One region of the Bradyrhizobium sp. SZCCHNGR1005 genome, then DNA from elsewhere that is predicted to be linked to it. Evidence: predicted binding sites of a transcription regulator. Region 1 holds the regulator's gene; the other holds the start of a gene.

What was found. Region 1 encodes LexA, which represses DNA repair genes until DNA is damaged. Its sites were predicted from a motif close to TGTTCNNNNTGTGTTCNG; they were not measured.
Region 2: uvrA (excinuclease ABC subunit UvrA) is a predicted target of LexA. The motif match lies at 1,328-1,345, and genes of this name have one in related genera.

Annotation. Positions count from the first base shown of each region.
Region 1 covers NZ_JAUEZC010000009.1:189,043-196,759, forward strand. Annotated here, with positions in the region: gene QXZ85_RS29385 (alpha/beta hydrolase) at 1-334, shown strand, start outside; gene glp (gephyrin-like molybdotransferase Glp) at 514-1,725, shown strand; gene lexA (transcriptional repressor LexA) at 2,005-2,703, shown strand; gene QXZ85_RS29400 (hypothetical protein) at 2,964-3,404, shown strand; gene QXZ85_RS29405 (hypothetical protein) at 3,490-3,726, shown strand; gene QXZ85_RS29410 (ComEC/Rec2 family competence protein) at 3,723-6,014, opposite strand; gene QXZ85_RS29415 (hypothetical protein) at 6,156-6,362, shown strand; gene QXZ85_RS29420 (glutamine--tRNA ligase/YqeY domain fusion protein) at 6,500-7,717, opposite strand, start outside.
Region 2 covers NZ_JAUEZC010000004.1:237,766-245,482, reverse strand. Annotated here, with positions in the region: gene QXZ85_RS18895 (outer membrane protein) at 1-208, shown strand, start outside; gene QXZ85_RS18890 (porin family protein) at 481-1,164, shown strand; gene uvrA (excinuclease ABC subunit UvrA) at 1,467-4,448, shown strand; gene QXZ85_RS18880 (hypothetical protein) at 4,534-4,851, opposite strand; gene QXZ85_RS18875 (HAD-IA family hydrolase) at 5,267-5,935, shown strand; gene QXZ85_RS18870 (YncE family protein) at 5,996-6,928, opposite strand; gene QXZ85_RS18865 (SRPBCC family protein) at 6,932-7,486, opposite strand; gene QXZ85_RS18860 (UPF0149 family protein) at 7,620-7,717, opposite strand, start outside.

The DNA.
Region 1 (7,717 bases):
GTGGCTGGACGGTCCACTCCAAGCCGAAGGCCGCGTTGCCGGTGAGCTGCGCCGGCTGTTCATCGACAAGAATGCCATTGCGCTGCGGTCGCCGCCGATCGGTGCGAACCTCGATGCGACGCCCGCCTTCCCGTGCCTCGGCGAAATCTCCTCGCCCTCGCTCGTGATCTGGGGCGACCTTGATTTCCCTCATATTCAAGAGCGAAGCCGCCTGATGGCAGCGACGATGCCGAACGGATCGGGACGCGAATTGACCGGCACGGCGCACCTGCCGAGCCTGGAGCGGCCAGCCGAGGTGACCGTCCTGCTCACGGAGTTTCTCGCGCGACTGTGAGTGAGCATCTGCAGACAACGTCTGACGATACCTGGAGGGCGAAGCAGCGGCGTATCTGGGCGGCCACCGATCGACTGTCCTGACGGCCCTGCCGCCGAAGCGCTTGGCCTTGCATCGAAGCTTCGATTAGAAGGCGGAATCGGTCGGCGCTGCGCCGGCCTGTTCGGAAGGAACTCTTCATGGCCCTGATGCCGGTCTCTGATGCCTTGGCCTTGGTGCTCGACGGCGCCGCGCCGCTGCCGGAGGAAAAGGTCGCGCTGGACCAGGCCTATCACCGGGTGCTGGCGCGGGACGTCGCGGCGCTGCGGACCCAGCCGCCGCAGCCGATGTCGGCGATGGACGGCTATGCGGTCCGCGCCGCGGATGCCGACCGCGCCCGCGCCACGCTCAAGGTCATCGGCGAGATCGCGGCCGGCCGGCCGTTCGATCGCACGCTCGGGCCCGGCGAGGCCGCGCGCATCTTCACCGGCGGCGTCGTTCCCGACGGCGCCGACGCCATCGTGATCCAGGAGGACACGATCGCGGATGGCGACCACGTCACCATCACCGAAGCGGCCAGGAAGGGCCGGCATATTCGCCCGGCCGGCGCGGATTTCCACGAAGGCGACGTGCTGCTCAAAGCCGGCCGACGCCTGAGCGATCGCGACCTGTCGCTCGCCGCCAGCATGAACTATCCCGAGCTCCCGGTGCACCGCCGCCCCAAGGTAGCGCTGCTTGCCACCGGCGACGAGCTGGTGATGCCGGGGTCGAATCCCGGTCCCGGCCAGATCGTCTATTCCAACGGCTACGCGCTGCGCGCCCTGGCGCGCGCCGAGGGTGCAGATCCCATCGACCTCGGCATCGCCGCCGACACGCTGGACTCGACGGTCGCAGGCATCCGCCGCGCGCGCGAGGCGAAAGCCGACATCCTGATCACGACCGGCGGCGCCTCGGTCGGCGATCATGATCTGGTCAAGCAGGCGCTGGACGCCGAGGGCGTGGACATGGCGTTCTGGAAGATCGCGATGCGCCCGGGCAAACCGATGATGCATGGACGGTTGGGCCAGATGCGCGTGATCGGCCTGCCCGGCAATCCCGTCTCCTCCTATGTCTGCAGCCTGTTGTTTCTGGTGCCGCTGATTCGGAAGCTCGTGGGCTTGGCTCAAATCCACCCTGCCCGCGAGACTGCGCTGCTCGGCCGCGACCTCGCCGCCAACGACGTCCGCGAGGACTATCTGCGCGCGCGGCTCGAGGTGCGCGCCGACGGCGCGCTGGTCGCAACGCCGGTGACGCATCAGGATTCCTCGCTGCTCGGCAACCTCGCGCTATCGCAGGCCCTGGTGATCCGCCCGGCTTTTGCGCCCGCGGCAAGTGCCGGCTCCGTCTGCGAGATTCTGAGGCTGCCAGACTAAACAGGGTGCAGCTGCCAAATATACCGCCAGGGATCTCGCAGCTATTTTGCGGGCATCGAGCAGGCATCTTGCGCACCACCTTCATTGCAAATTAATGATTGCAGAACACATATCGAACAGATAGTGTCCGTTCATGATTTGTTTCGAAGATGTTGCGGGCGCCGCGAACTGAGGACGTTTCGAACGAGAACGCTTCAAACGAGAACGTCTTGAACGAGAGCGTCTTGAACAAGAACGTCTCGGGCGAGAACGACACATCAACCTGGGGATCTGGTCGAGATGCTGACGCGCAAACAGTACGAACTTCTGCGGTTCATCAACGAACGTCTGAGGGAAGCTGGCGTGCCGCCCTCCTTCGATGAGATGAAGGACGCACTCGATCTGCGCTCGAAGTCGGGCATCCATCGTCTGATCACCGCGCTGGAAGAGCGCGGCTTCATCCGCCGCCTGCCCAATCGCGCGCGCGCCATCGAGGTGATCAAGCTGCCCGAACTGTCCCAGGCGGCGAACAACCGGCGTGGCTTCACGCCGTCTGTCATCGAAGGTAATCTCGGCAAGGTGCGCACCAGCACGCCGGCGATCGACGAGGGCGATCGTCCCGTCGCCGTCCCGGTGATGGGCCGCATCGCTGCGGGCACGCCGATCGAGGCGCTGCAGACGCGCAGCCACACCATCAGCGTCCCGGCCGACATGCTCGGCTCCGGCGAGCATTATGCGCTGGAAGTCCGCGGCGACTCGATGGTCGATGCCGGCATCCTCGATGGCGACATGGCGCTGATCCAGCGCAACGACTCCGCCGACACCGGCGACATCGTCGTCGCGCTGATCGACGATGAGGAAGCCACCTTGAAACGTTTCCGCCGGCGCGGCGCCTCGATCGCACTGGAGCCGGCCAACACCGCTTATGAAGTCCGCATCCTGCCGCCCAACCGCGTCAAGATCCAGGGCAAGCTGATCGGGCTGTACCGCAAGTACTGATCGTCACGCGCGCGAACTGGATCGCGCGCAATTTGATCTGACGCGTTGGAGGTCTCTTCCGACGGCGCTGATGATGATTGCACTTCGATCGCGATGCAACACGCTCAAACGCTTGTGATCGCGAAGCGCCGTACGGGGTGCAGATCAGCGCAGAATTGCCGTCAAGCACGCGCTAACATCGTTCCTGATGTCCACTCTGATAGAGGCCTGCGCCTGTCCGGGGGGAGCGTGGGTTGCTATCTCGAACGAGGAGCGATCCGATGTGTGACTATAGCCTGCATGCTGTTGCGTCCCGCCCGGCGAAAGTCGGGGAAACGCTGATCTCGACGACGTTCCGCGGAACCTCGACCCGCGGCTTCGCCTCCGAGAGCGAGCCGAATGTCGCCGTGTGTATGCTGCCCGGGACGGAATTGGCGTTTGCCGACGACGTTCGCTACGACAGCCGCTGGATCTGGACCCGCACGATCCGCGACCGCGTGGCCAAGTTCAACACGATCGAGAAGCATGTGCCCGATCGCCACCATGATGCGATCGAGTTCGCAGATGGTCGGCATGTGCTGGTGACCCAGCTCTGCGAGGGACAACGCGTCACCGTGCTGCAATTGCCCGCGACCAAGCAGCCGGCCGAGCGCAGGCCGCTGGGCACCGAGGCTTCGAGCAGCAGCGAAACGACGCCGGTGCGGCGGATCTCGATCACCTGAACTGAGAAGCGCAACGGATGCGAAGACAAATGGGAACATTCGGCCCTCGGCGGAAGTTATGGTTCGCCGGGGGGGAGAATGGCCCGTGGTCAACAAGATCAATTGGCAAAAGGCCGGGCGCATCACTGAGCCCGGTCGTTACATATTCACGTTCGGATGGCTGACCGTGACGGCCGACGATATCGCGGTCTGGCAGCAACATCCCGATGCGCTGTTCACCCTGGTGGAGCTTCCACCGCCATCGCGAAGCCCGTCGGATGGCGACGAGGACGACGACGCATCCGAATATCATCTCGGCACGTTCGAACTGCCGGATTGCTAATCCACCGCCCCCTGCTCCGCCTCCGGCGGCGTCGCGTCCTGGGATCTTGGCGCCGGCGAGCGCGGCGCCAGCGTTGCCTGGAAATCGCCCGCATCGGGAGCAGCCGGCCACCACGGCCGCTGCGTGCCGTTGGGCCGGACGGCCTCGACCGCAAAGCCGTCGCCGCGCCGCGTGAGGGCCAGTCCACCCTGATGCTGCAGCCGGTCGCGATCTACCACTAAGGCCGTGCAATCGGGCGGCGCTTGCCTGACTGTCACGACCAGTGCGGCCCGCGCGCAATCGTCCTCCAGGGCCTCGGCGCGCAGCGCGAGCGAGACGAAGCGGCCATCGGCAAGCGGCACCACGCAGCCGGCGTCATCGCAGGACACGCCGTCGCCGAGCGAGCTATCGGCCGGCGTTCGCGCATCGGCATCGGCGGCGAGCCATTCCTGAGCAAGGAAGGCGTCCTTACCCGTCCGGATGAGATGCAGCCGGCCCTCGCGGCCGCGCACCGCGACGTTGCGGCCATCGGCGGAGATCAGCATGTCCGGCTGCGGCGTCATCAGCGCCCAGAGAATCGAAGCCGCAAGCAGACCCGCGCCGCTCCAACGCAGCGGCGTGCGCAGCAGACCCATCAGGATGAGGCCAAGACTTGCGGCGATCACGGGACCGATGCCGAACGCATGGATGCGACCGACCGCGCCGGGCAGGTTTGCCACCCAGCGCGTCACCGCGATCATCCAGTCGATGCCCCATCCCATCAGCGACCAGAACGGACCGTCGAGCCCGAGCGGCGCCGCGAGCAGTCCCAGCAATCCGGCCGGCATGACCAGAGCGGAGACCACCGGCATCGCCGCGAGATTGGCGAGCACGCCGTAGGGTGTCACGCGATGAAAATGAAACGCGGCATAAGGCGTGGTCGCGAGCCCCGCGATCAGCGAGGCCAGCAGCAGCATGGCCAGTTCGCGGCCGCCCCATAGTGCGATGCGCGCTGTCGTCGAACTGTCGGGCGTCGCGAACAGATGCGGCAGCCCGAGTTGTACCAACGCCACCAGGCCTAAGGTCGCGGCGAACGACATCTGGAAACTGGGGTGCACCAGCGCCTCCGGCGCGATCGCTAGCACGATCATCGCGGCGACAGCGAGCGTGCGGAAGGTGATGGCGCGGCGATCGACCAGCACGGCGATCAGCACGACGGCGGTCATGTAGAAGGACCTTTGGGTCGCGACTTCCGCGCCCGACAGCAACAGATAGAAGGCCGCGGCGACAAGCGCGGCGGCAGCCGCCCACTTCTTGATGGGGTGGCTGACATGAAGCCCCGGGATCAGCGCCAGCAGCGCGCGCACGGCAAAGAACACCACGCCGGCAACGACGGCCATGTGATAGCCGGAGATCGACAGCACATGGCCGAGCCCGGAGATGAACATGGCGTCGTTGACCGGCGTCGTAATGGCGTCGCGGCGGCCGGTCAGTAGCGCGGTTGCGATCGCGCGCTCGTCGCCGTCGAGCCGGGCGCGGATGCGCGCATCGATGGTGTCGCGCAGGCCCTGCATGAAGGCGGCATAATGCAGGCCGAAGCCGCCATCCTGCGGCGGGGCAACCGTCTTGATCGCGCCCATCACGAAGCCGGAGGCACCGATGCTCTGGAAAAACATGTCGCGCGAAAAGTCGTAAGAGCCAGGCCGAAGCGGCGCGAGCGGTGGCAACAGGCGCGCTTTGAGCTGCACGAAGCTGCCGACGTCGGGCGCCATGCCCTTCCGTACGGATAGCCGCACCCGCGCCAGCGTGATCTCACCACGCGCGGTTTCCATCTCGGTCACGCGCAGCACGAAGCGATCGGTGCGCTCGCGGATGTCGCGGGTCTCGACGAAGCCGGACAGCGTGACCGAAAACAGCGGTCGGGCCAGTACGGTGTGCGCGAGCCGCGCCGTCCGGGCTGTTGCGACGGCAAAACCCGCGGCGACCGCAGCGATCATCACCGCAGCCGGAAACAGCCGGTGACGCCGCAAGACAAACGCTCCGGCAGAGATCATCAGCGCGAGCACTGCAGCAACCCACAGCACCGGCTCGTGATCGGCAGCGAAGTACAGCGCGATCCCGGCGCCAAAGGCGACCGGCACCCACGGCAGGAGCCGCCCTGCCGCGGCCTCGGCGTGCGCCCAGGCCTTCAGTCTGGCGAGCAGCGACGACCATGTCGGGGTATCGGCAAGATAGCCGCCGGCCTGCGCCGCCCGTCGCGGCGGCCAGACATCCGCAATGCTGCCGGCAAAGCCGCGCCCCCGGCTTGGCGGCCGGTCCGGCTCCGCCATCGCACTCGCACTCCCTGAACGGGCGAAAGGCTACTGGAAGCTGCAAGTCGACGGCTAGCAGAACGGAACGAGAATCTCCGAATGGCACCACCACCTCAAGAAAGGGTGGAACTTTCTCCTCGCTCGGGAGTTGCTGGCGTCATGATCGACCAAGCCAATCCGTTCGCCGATCTCGGGCTCGAGCAGGCGATCCATCTGCGCTGGGCCCTGCGCGACATCAGGGCGCGGCGCCTGTCGCTGTCACCGGTCAATGACGACGATCTGCGGCTCTTGACCGAACGCGGCCTCGTCGAGGTCGAAGATGGCGTCCCCGTGCTCACCCAAGCCGGGCAGGATACGCTCGAATGAGCGCGAGCGTCTGATTCCGGCCGCTGCGCGCAACCGGCCACGCGATCTTGGGCCACGCGATCTTGGGCCGAGCCATTCGTCACATGCAACCGCCGCGAAATGACGGCGGCGATCAGTGTCGGCGATAAGTCTCGTCTTCAGCCCTTCGCGACTTCCTTGGCAAAGGTGTCGCGCAAGCCGATCGTGCGATTGAACACGAGCTTGTCCGGCGTCGAGTCGGGATCGCGCACGAAATAACCCTGCCGCTCGAACTGCATCACCGCGTCCGAATTGGTCTCCGCGATCGCCGGCTCGATCCGCGCATCCTTGAGGATCTCGAGCGAGTTCGGGTTGAGGTCGGCGGCGAAGTTCGCCGCGTCGGGCGCGGGATTAGCGAACAGCTGATTGTAGATGCGGATCTCAGCGGTGCGCGACTGCGCCGCCGGCAGCCAGTGCATGGTCGCCTTCACCTTGCGGCCATCGGGGGCGTTGCCGCCACGCGTTGCAGGATCGTAGGTGCAACGGAGTTCGACGATCTCGCCGGCGGCGTTCTTGATCACCTCGCGGCACTTGATGAAATAGGCGTAGCGCAGCCGCACTTCCGTGCCGGGCGAGAGGCGGAAGAACTTCTTCGGCGGGTTCTCCATGAAATCGTCCTGCTCGATATAGAGCTCGCGGCCGAAGGCGATCTTGCGCGTGCCGGCGGAGGGATCATCGGGGTGATTGATCGCCTCGATCTCCTCCACCTGGCCTTCCGGATAGTTCTCGATCACCACCTTCAACGGCCGCAGCACGGCCATGCGACGCAGCGCCGTGCGGTTGAGCTCCTCACGGATGCAGAATTCCAGCATGCCGACATCGACGATGCTGTTCGACTTGGCGACCCCAATACGCTTGACGAATTCGCGCACCGCGGCCGGCGGCACGCCGCGACGTTTCAGCCCCGCGATCGTCGGCATGCGCGGATCGTTCCAGCCGGCGACATGCCCCTCCTGCACCAGCCGCGTCAGCACGCGCTTCGACAGCAGCGTATAGGTCAGGTTGAGGCGCGCGAACTCGTACTGGTGCGGATGCGAGGGCACCGGCAGCTTGTCCAGGAACCAATCGTAGAGCGGCCGGTGGTCCTCGAATTCCAGCGTGCAGATCGAATGGCTGATGCCCTCGATCGCGTCGGACTGGCCATGGGCGTAATCATAGCTCGGATAGATCGACCATTTGTCGCCGGTGCGCGGGTGGTGCGCGTGCAGGATGCGATAGAGCACGGGATCGCGCAGATTGATGTTGCCGGCGGCCATGTCGATCTTGGCGCGCAGCACGCGCGCGCCATTGGGGAATTCCCCCGCCTTCATGCGCCGGAACAGGTCCAGATTCTCCTC
Region 2 (7,717 bases), on a different contig from region 1:
CACCGTCGGCACCGGCCTTGAGTATGGCTTCGCCCCGAACTGGTCGGTGGCGCTCGAGTACGATCACCTGTTCATGGGTAGCCGCAACGTCAGCTTCCCGGCCACCGCCGTCGCCAATGCCCGCACCGACACGATCAAGCAGGACGTGGACATGGCGACCGTGCGCGTCAACTACCGCTTCGGCGGCCCGGCGCTGACCCGATACTGATCGATCGCGCAGCAGGTCGAATTCAGAGGCCGGCGGCACGCCGGCCTTTTTCGTCGGCCGGGCGGCGGCCGTTTCGGCCCCCTGCAGAAGATGTGGCTGAGCTGCAAAGCCTTTCCGGTTTTTGCTCCCAATGGCGTGCTTTGGACACGACTGTGGCCCGGAAGTGACGGTTTTTCGAGCAGACCTCGGTTATAGCGGTTCCGTCAATCTGAACGGGTACGTTCCTGTCACACCTATGGCGGGAGCGACGAGGAAGAATGGGACTGAAAATTATGAAGAAAATTCTGCTGACGACTGTGGCCTTTGCCGCGCTGGGAATGGCCCCTGCCGTCGCCGCCGATCTGGCCGCGCGCACCTACACCAAGGCGCCGGTGATGGCGCCGCTGCCGACCTGGGCCGGCTTCTACATCGGTGCCGTGGGCGGCTATGCCGGCGAAGACAACGGCTCGAACTCTTTCAACCGCAAGGGCGGCTCCGCCGGCGGCACGATCGGCTATAACTGGCAGCAGGGCCCCGTGGTGTTCGGCCTCGAGGCCGACGCGCTCTGGGCTGATATCAACAACTCGACCTCGGGTCTGGCTCTCGTCCCCGGTCTGGGCTTCACGCCGCTCACCGGCAACGCAAAGATCCAGGATTGGGGCACCGTGCGTGGCCGCCTTGGCTACGCTTGGGGACCTGCACTGCTGTACGTCACCGGCGGTTATGCTTGGGCTGACAGCAAGATCAGCTTCGCCACCCCGCTCACCTCGTCCTCGGATAGCCACTTCCACAGCGGCTGGACCGTCGGCGCGGGCGGAGAATACATGTTCGCCCCGAAGTGGTCGGTCAAAGCCGAGTACCTCTACCGGAGCTTTGGCAACGAGAACTACACGTTCGCGACCCTCCCGGGCCTGAACGGTGGAACCGGCACGACCAACTTCCACTCCGGTCAGGTCGGCATCAACTACCACTTCTAAGAATCGCTGGCCTTTACGGGCCACGGTCGAAGCCTCCGCTCCCGCGAGCGGAGGCTTTTTCTTTGCGTGATTTCTGGTGACCACGGTTCAGCCCTGCTGACAGGCCCTGCCATTCCGCCAGCGCATTGTTGATGATTCGCGGACGGCACTGGAAATCCACCGCCGTTCTTCCTACGTTCCAGGTCTACCTTCTCCTTTGGCGTCCGATGGCCGGTTCCCGGCGGAGCGCGCCTGAACCTGAGGCGTGCGGGTCTGCGCGCCGCAACGATGGCGCCGGAAGCCGCGCCGTGGGACGAATCGCAATGGATGAAGTGCTCAAGGCCAAGCAGCGTCAGCAAGGCAACCCGTCCAGCCTCCGCGCCATCACCATTCGTGGCGCGCGCGAGCACAATCTGAAGAACATCGACGTCGAGATCCCGCGCGACAAGCTGGTCGTGTTCACCGGCCTGTCCGGCTCGGGCAAATCCTCGCTCGCCTTCGACACCATCTATGCCGAGGGCCAGCGCCGTTACGTCGAATCGCTCTCGGCCTATGCGCGCCAGTTCCTGGAGATGATGCAGAAGCCGGACGTCGACCAGATCGACGGCCTGTCGCCGGCGATCTCGATCGAGCAGAAAACGACCTCGAAGAACCCGCGCTCCACCGTCGGCACCGTCACCGAGATCTACGACTACATGCGACTGTTGTGGGCGCGCGTCGGCGTGCCCTACTCGCCCGCCACGGGGCTGCCGATCGAGAGCCAGACCGTGTCGCAGATGGTCGACCGCGTGCTGGCGCTGCCCGAGGGCACCCGGCTCTATCTGCTGGCGCCGGTCGTGCGCGGACGCAAGGGCGAGTACAAGAAGGAGCTCGCCGAATATCTCAAGAAGGGCTTTCAGCGCGTCAAGATCGACGGCGCCTTCCATGAGCTGGCCGAGGCGCCCACGCTCGACAAGAAGTTTCCGCACGACATCGACGTCGTGGTCGACCGCATCGTCGTGCGCTCCGACATCGGCCAGCGGCTCGCCGAGAGCTTCGAGACCGCGCTGAAGCTGGCCGAAGGGCTGGCGGTGATCGAGTTCGCGGATGCCCCCGCCTCGGCGCCGGCCGAGGAGAAGAAGAAGACCGCCAAAATCCACGACAAGAGCGGGCCCGAGCGCATCCTGTTCTCGGAGAAGTTCGCCTGCCCCGTCTCCGGCTTCACCATTCCCGAGATCGAGCCGCGGCTGTTCTCCTTCAACAATCCCTATGGCGCCTGCCCGGAATGCGGCGGCCTCGGCGTCGAGCAGCATGTCGATGCCGATCTCGTCATCCCCGACAAGGATATCACCTTGCGCAAGGGCGCCATCGCGCCCTGGGCCAAGTCGTCGTCGCCCTATTACCTGCAGACGCTGACCGCGCTCGGCAAATTCTACAAGTTCACGCTCGACACCAAGTGGAAGGACCTGCCGAAGAAGGTGCAGAACGCCCTGCTCCACGGCTCCGGCGACGACGAGATCAAGTTCACCTATGAGGACGGCGTCCGCTCCTACGACACCAAGAAGCCGTTCGAGGGCGTCATCACCAATATCGAGCGCCGCTTCCGCGAGACCGAGAGCGAATGGGCGCGCGAAGAGCTCGGCAAATATTTCAACGACGTGCCCTGCGCCGCCTGCAACGGCTACCGGCTCAAGCCCGAGGCGCTGTGCGTCAAGGTCGCCGGCAAGCACATCGGCGAGATCAGCAATCTCAGCGTCAAGGCTGCCGGCGAATGGTTCGCCGACGTTCCGGAGAGCCTGAATGCGCAGCAAAGCGAGATCGCCGCACGCATCCTGAAGGAGATCCGCGAGCGTCTGACCTTCCTGCTCGACGTCGGCCTCAATTATCTGACGCTGTCGCGCTCCTCCGGCACCCTCTCCGGCGGCGAGAGCCAGCGCATCCGCCTGGCCTCGCAGATCGGCTCGGGCCTGACCGGGGTGCTCTACGTGCTCGACGAGCCCTCGATCGGCCTGCACCAGCGCGACAATGCCCGCTTGCTCGACACCTTGAAGCGCCTGCGCGACCTCGGCAACACCGTGATCGTGGTCGAGCATGACGAGGACGCCATTCGCCTTGCCGATTACGTGCTCGACATCGGGCCCGGCGCCGGCATGCATGGCGGCCACATCATCGCCCAGGGCACGCCCGCCGAGATCATGCGCAACCCGAAATCGCTGACCGGCAAATATCTCACCGGCGAGCTCGAGGTCGCGGTGCCGGAGCGGCGCCCGCCGAACCATCGCCGCACCATCAAGGTGGTGAACGCGCGCGGCAATAACCTCAAGAACGTCTCGGCCGAGATTCCGCTCGGGCTGTTCACCTGCATCACCGGCGTCTCCGGCGGCGGCAAGTCGACCCTGCTGATCGACACGCTCTACAAGGCAATCGCCCGCAAGCTCAACGGCGCCAACGAGGCGGCCGCGCCGCACGATCGCATCGAGGGGCTGGAGCATATCGACAAGATCATCGACATCGACCAGTCGCCGATCGGCCGCACCCCGCGCTCGAACCCTGCGACCTATACCGGCGCCTTCACGCCGATCCGCGAATGGTTCGCCGGCCTGCCGGAAGCGAAGGCGCGCGGCTACGAGCCCGGCCGCTTTTCCTTCAACGTCAAGGGCGGCCGCTGCGAGGCCTGCCAGGGCGACGGCGTCATCAAGATCGAGATGCACTTCCTGCCCGACGTCTACGTCACCTGCGACGTCTGCAAGGGCAAGCGCTACAACCGCGAGACGCTCGATGTGCTGTTCAAGGGCAAGTCGATCGCCGATGTGCTCGACATGACGGTCGAGGAAGCCGCCGAGTTCTTCAAGGCGGTGCCCCGCGTGCGCGAGACCTTCAAGACGCTCCACCGCGTCGGGCTCGACTACATCCATGTGGGACAGCAAGCCACCACGCTGTCCGGCGGCGAGGCGCAGCGCGTCAAGCTCGCCAAGGAATTGTCGAAGCGCGCGACCGGCCGCACGCTCTACATCCTGGACGAGCCGACCACGGGCCTGCACTTCCACGACGTCAAAAAGCTCTTGGAGGTGCTGCACGAGCTGGTCGCGCAGGGCAACACGGTGGTGGTGATCGAGCACAATCTCGAAGTCATCAAGACGGCGGACTGGGTGATCGATCTCGGCCCCGAAGGCGGCGACGGCGGCGGCGAGATCGTCGCCTGGGGTCCGCCGGAGGACATCGTCAAGGCGCCGCGCAGCTACACCGGGCAGTTCCTGAAGCCAGTGCTGGAAAAGTCATCGAAGCCGAAGAAGCGCAGCGGCAGTGCCAGCGAAGCGGCGGAGTGAGTTAGAAGCCTAAGAGGTCACCGAACAGACCCGCCGCTCGGTCACGAGCGGCGGGTCTTTGTTGAGCTAATCACTCTTGCCGGTGTCACCAAGGCTGGTAGCGATAGACGCCCGTCACCGTGCCGTTGTTGTTGCCCTGTGGGCCGACGTCGCCCTGGGTCGAGCCCGGAGTCGGGTGGTTCGTGCCGTTACCGTAGGTGCCGTAGCCGTTCCAGCCATAGCTCCGGTAATAGGTCGGCCGCGGCGGGACGGCGTCATAGCTGTCAGCCGGGCCGGCGGCATAGCCAGGACCGGGAACCCAGGCCATCGAGTCATAATGGGCATAGCCCTGCGCGAACGCGCCGGCGGTTCCGGCGATCAGGGTTGCGGCCGCCACTGCGGCAAATTGTGTCTTGCGTAGCATGTGAATGCTCCTTTGGCTGTGTGACAGGTCAACCGCTGCACCGCGGGAGCGTTCCGTCTGCCACCGCACAAAAGACGTGAGCGAAGGTGATGGGCCGTGATGATGATCTTACTTTCGCAACATGGGACAGCGATCAGACCCTCATTGCCTGCCGCATGCGAACTGTCGTCCCGGCCTTGAGCCGACTTTCCAGACACAGGGACCTATGATCACCGCCGCCGCTGTGTTGCAGCGACATCTCACGTCCAACGAGAGCTCCGGGATTATGGGTCCCCGCGCACGCGCGCCTTCGCAGCAACAGTGCAGGTGTGGCGGCGACGAAGGCGCGATCGGATCGCTGGGAGCTGACCATTCTTCGGCTTGTCACGCGCGAAAGAGTAACGTAGCTGTCCAACGAGAGTCTCGCCTGCCCTTGATGCCCTATTCCCTCGCCATCTTCGATCTCGACGGCACGCTGGTCGACAGCTTCCCTTGGTTCGCGCGCACCGTGAACCTGGTTGCCGACCGCTATCGTTTCCGCCGCGTGCAAGAAGAGGACGTGGAGACGCTGCGGCACGCCTCGACCCGCGAGATCCTGGACTTCCTCGAGGTGCCGATGTGGAAGCTGCCGCTGATCGCGCGCCACATGCGCAAGCTGAAGACTGCTGCTGCCGCGACCATTCCGTTGTTCGATGGCGTCGACACCATGCTCGGCGCGCTCGTGGCCAACGGTGTCACTCTCGCGCTGGTCTCCTCCAATACGGAAGCCAACGCGCGACAGAAGCTCGGGCCGCTGGCCGCGCTGTTTGCCGATTTCGATTGCTCTGCATCGGTCTTCGGCAAGGCACAGAAATTTCGCCGCGTGCTGAGGCGCGCCCGGCTCGAACCGGCGCAGGCGATTTCGATCGGAGACGAGATCCGCGACATCGAGGCCGCGCGCGCCGCCGGCATTACCTGCGGCGCGGTCACCTGGGGCTATGCGGCGCGACCAGCGCTGATCGCGCACCGGCCTGATGTGGTGTTCGAGCACATGGAGGAGATTGCGGTGGCGGTTGTCGGACTTCAAAGAGCGCCGTGCCCACCATGCTTGCCGTGGCGAAGATAGGCGGCACGCTTCGCTTTGCGCACCCTACGGGACTGTGCCAAGTACGCTTGCGCGGCGCCCTCACCGCCGCAGAAACGCCCCGAACGCGCGCGGGCCGTCACCCACCTTGACCTCGCTCACTACTTTCAGCTCAACGGCATCGATGATGCTGAGCGTGTTGCTTTCCCAGTTCGCAACGATGATGCGCTGGCCGTCACCCGTTGCCGCGATTCCCTCCGGATAGTCGCCGACGGTGATGCGCTTGAGCGGCTTAAGGCTCGCCAGGTCGAACACGCTGACGGTCCCGTCGTACTGGTCGGTGACGAAGGCTTTGCCTTGCGCGAGCGCGACCGCATAGGGCCTTAGCCCGACCTTCACCCGCCCGACCTCGCTGTTATCAGCAAGGTCGATCACCGAGACATCGTTGGAGCCGACATTCGCGGTGTAGGCACGCCGGCCCTCGGCATCGATGGTGACGCCGAACGGCCGTGTGCCGACCTTGATCACAGCCTTGCGCTCGCGCGTCGCGGTGTCGACGACGGAGACGCTGTCATCGTCGCGGTCCGCTGACAGCAGCAGCTTGCCGTCCGGCGTGAGCGCGAGCCCCGAGGGCGAGGCGCCGACTGCGATGCTCGCGACCACGGCTCGGGCTTTGGGATCGACGACACGGATCGCCGCCGCGTACCAGTCCGCGACATAGACCTTGGCACCGTCCGGCGCGACCGCAACTCCGAGAGGTCCGCCGCCGACCTCGATCCGCCCCGTCACCTGCCGTGCCGCCGCATCGACGATGCTGACAGCCTTGTCGTCGGGACTGGTCACGTAGGCAAATCGGCCGTCGCGCGCCACCGCGACCCCGGCCGGCTTGCCGCCGATCGGAATCGTGGCCAACGGCCGCAACGTCGCGAGATCGACCACGGTGAGGTCATCGCTGAGCTGATTGGTGACGAACGCTTCCTCCGCCTGCACCGCGCCAGAGAGCACGAGGCAGACCGCGATCAGCAGAGCCCGCACCGGTCAGCTTCCGCTCTCGACCTTCTTCTTCAGTCCGTCGAGGCCATCATGATAGAGGTCGGTGACCGCCTTGATCGCCGCCTCGTCGCTCAGCTCCGGCGGCGGATCGTTGTTGGGATATCCGCGATAGAAGGCACCGGCCCATTCGACCAGGCTGCCCTTGCCGTCGGCGCTCGGCGACACCGTGATGGTGGACGAATAATTGGTCACCGGCAGCACCTTCACATCGACAGCGGTGATCCGGTAGGAATAGCTCATCTTCTCGGCGTCGTATTTGTAGAGTTCCTCCTCGATCGTGGCGCCGGTTTTGAGCGTGAGGCGTCGCGTCGCGCCGATCTCGTTGCCCTTCTCGCCTTCGGTCTTAGCGACGGGGCCAAGCCAGCTCATGTCCTGGAAATTGCCGATCACGGCCCACACTTTGGCCGGCGGGGCGTTGATCTCCACGTGCTCCTGGACCTTGCGCCGGGTGGGGCCGTGCGCCCACGCTGCCGTCAACGCCGTCGTGGCCACCGCAACTGCCGCCAGCACCGCGACGGCCCTGGCCATTGTTACCCTCATATCGCTTCCTCGATCGTTCTTGTTACGCCGCGCCGAGCGCGTCCTGCCATCATCTTACAGGCGATATCGGCGCCGCAACAAAAAAGTCACGGACCGCAATCATCTCGGCACGGCCCGGTGACCGCAGTGCGGTTCAATTCGCGCCGCAGCAGCGCTTGTATTTCTTGCCGGAACCGCAGGGGCATGGCTCATTGCGGCCGATCTTCCGCCCAGGGACGAACGGGGCGGGCT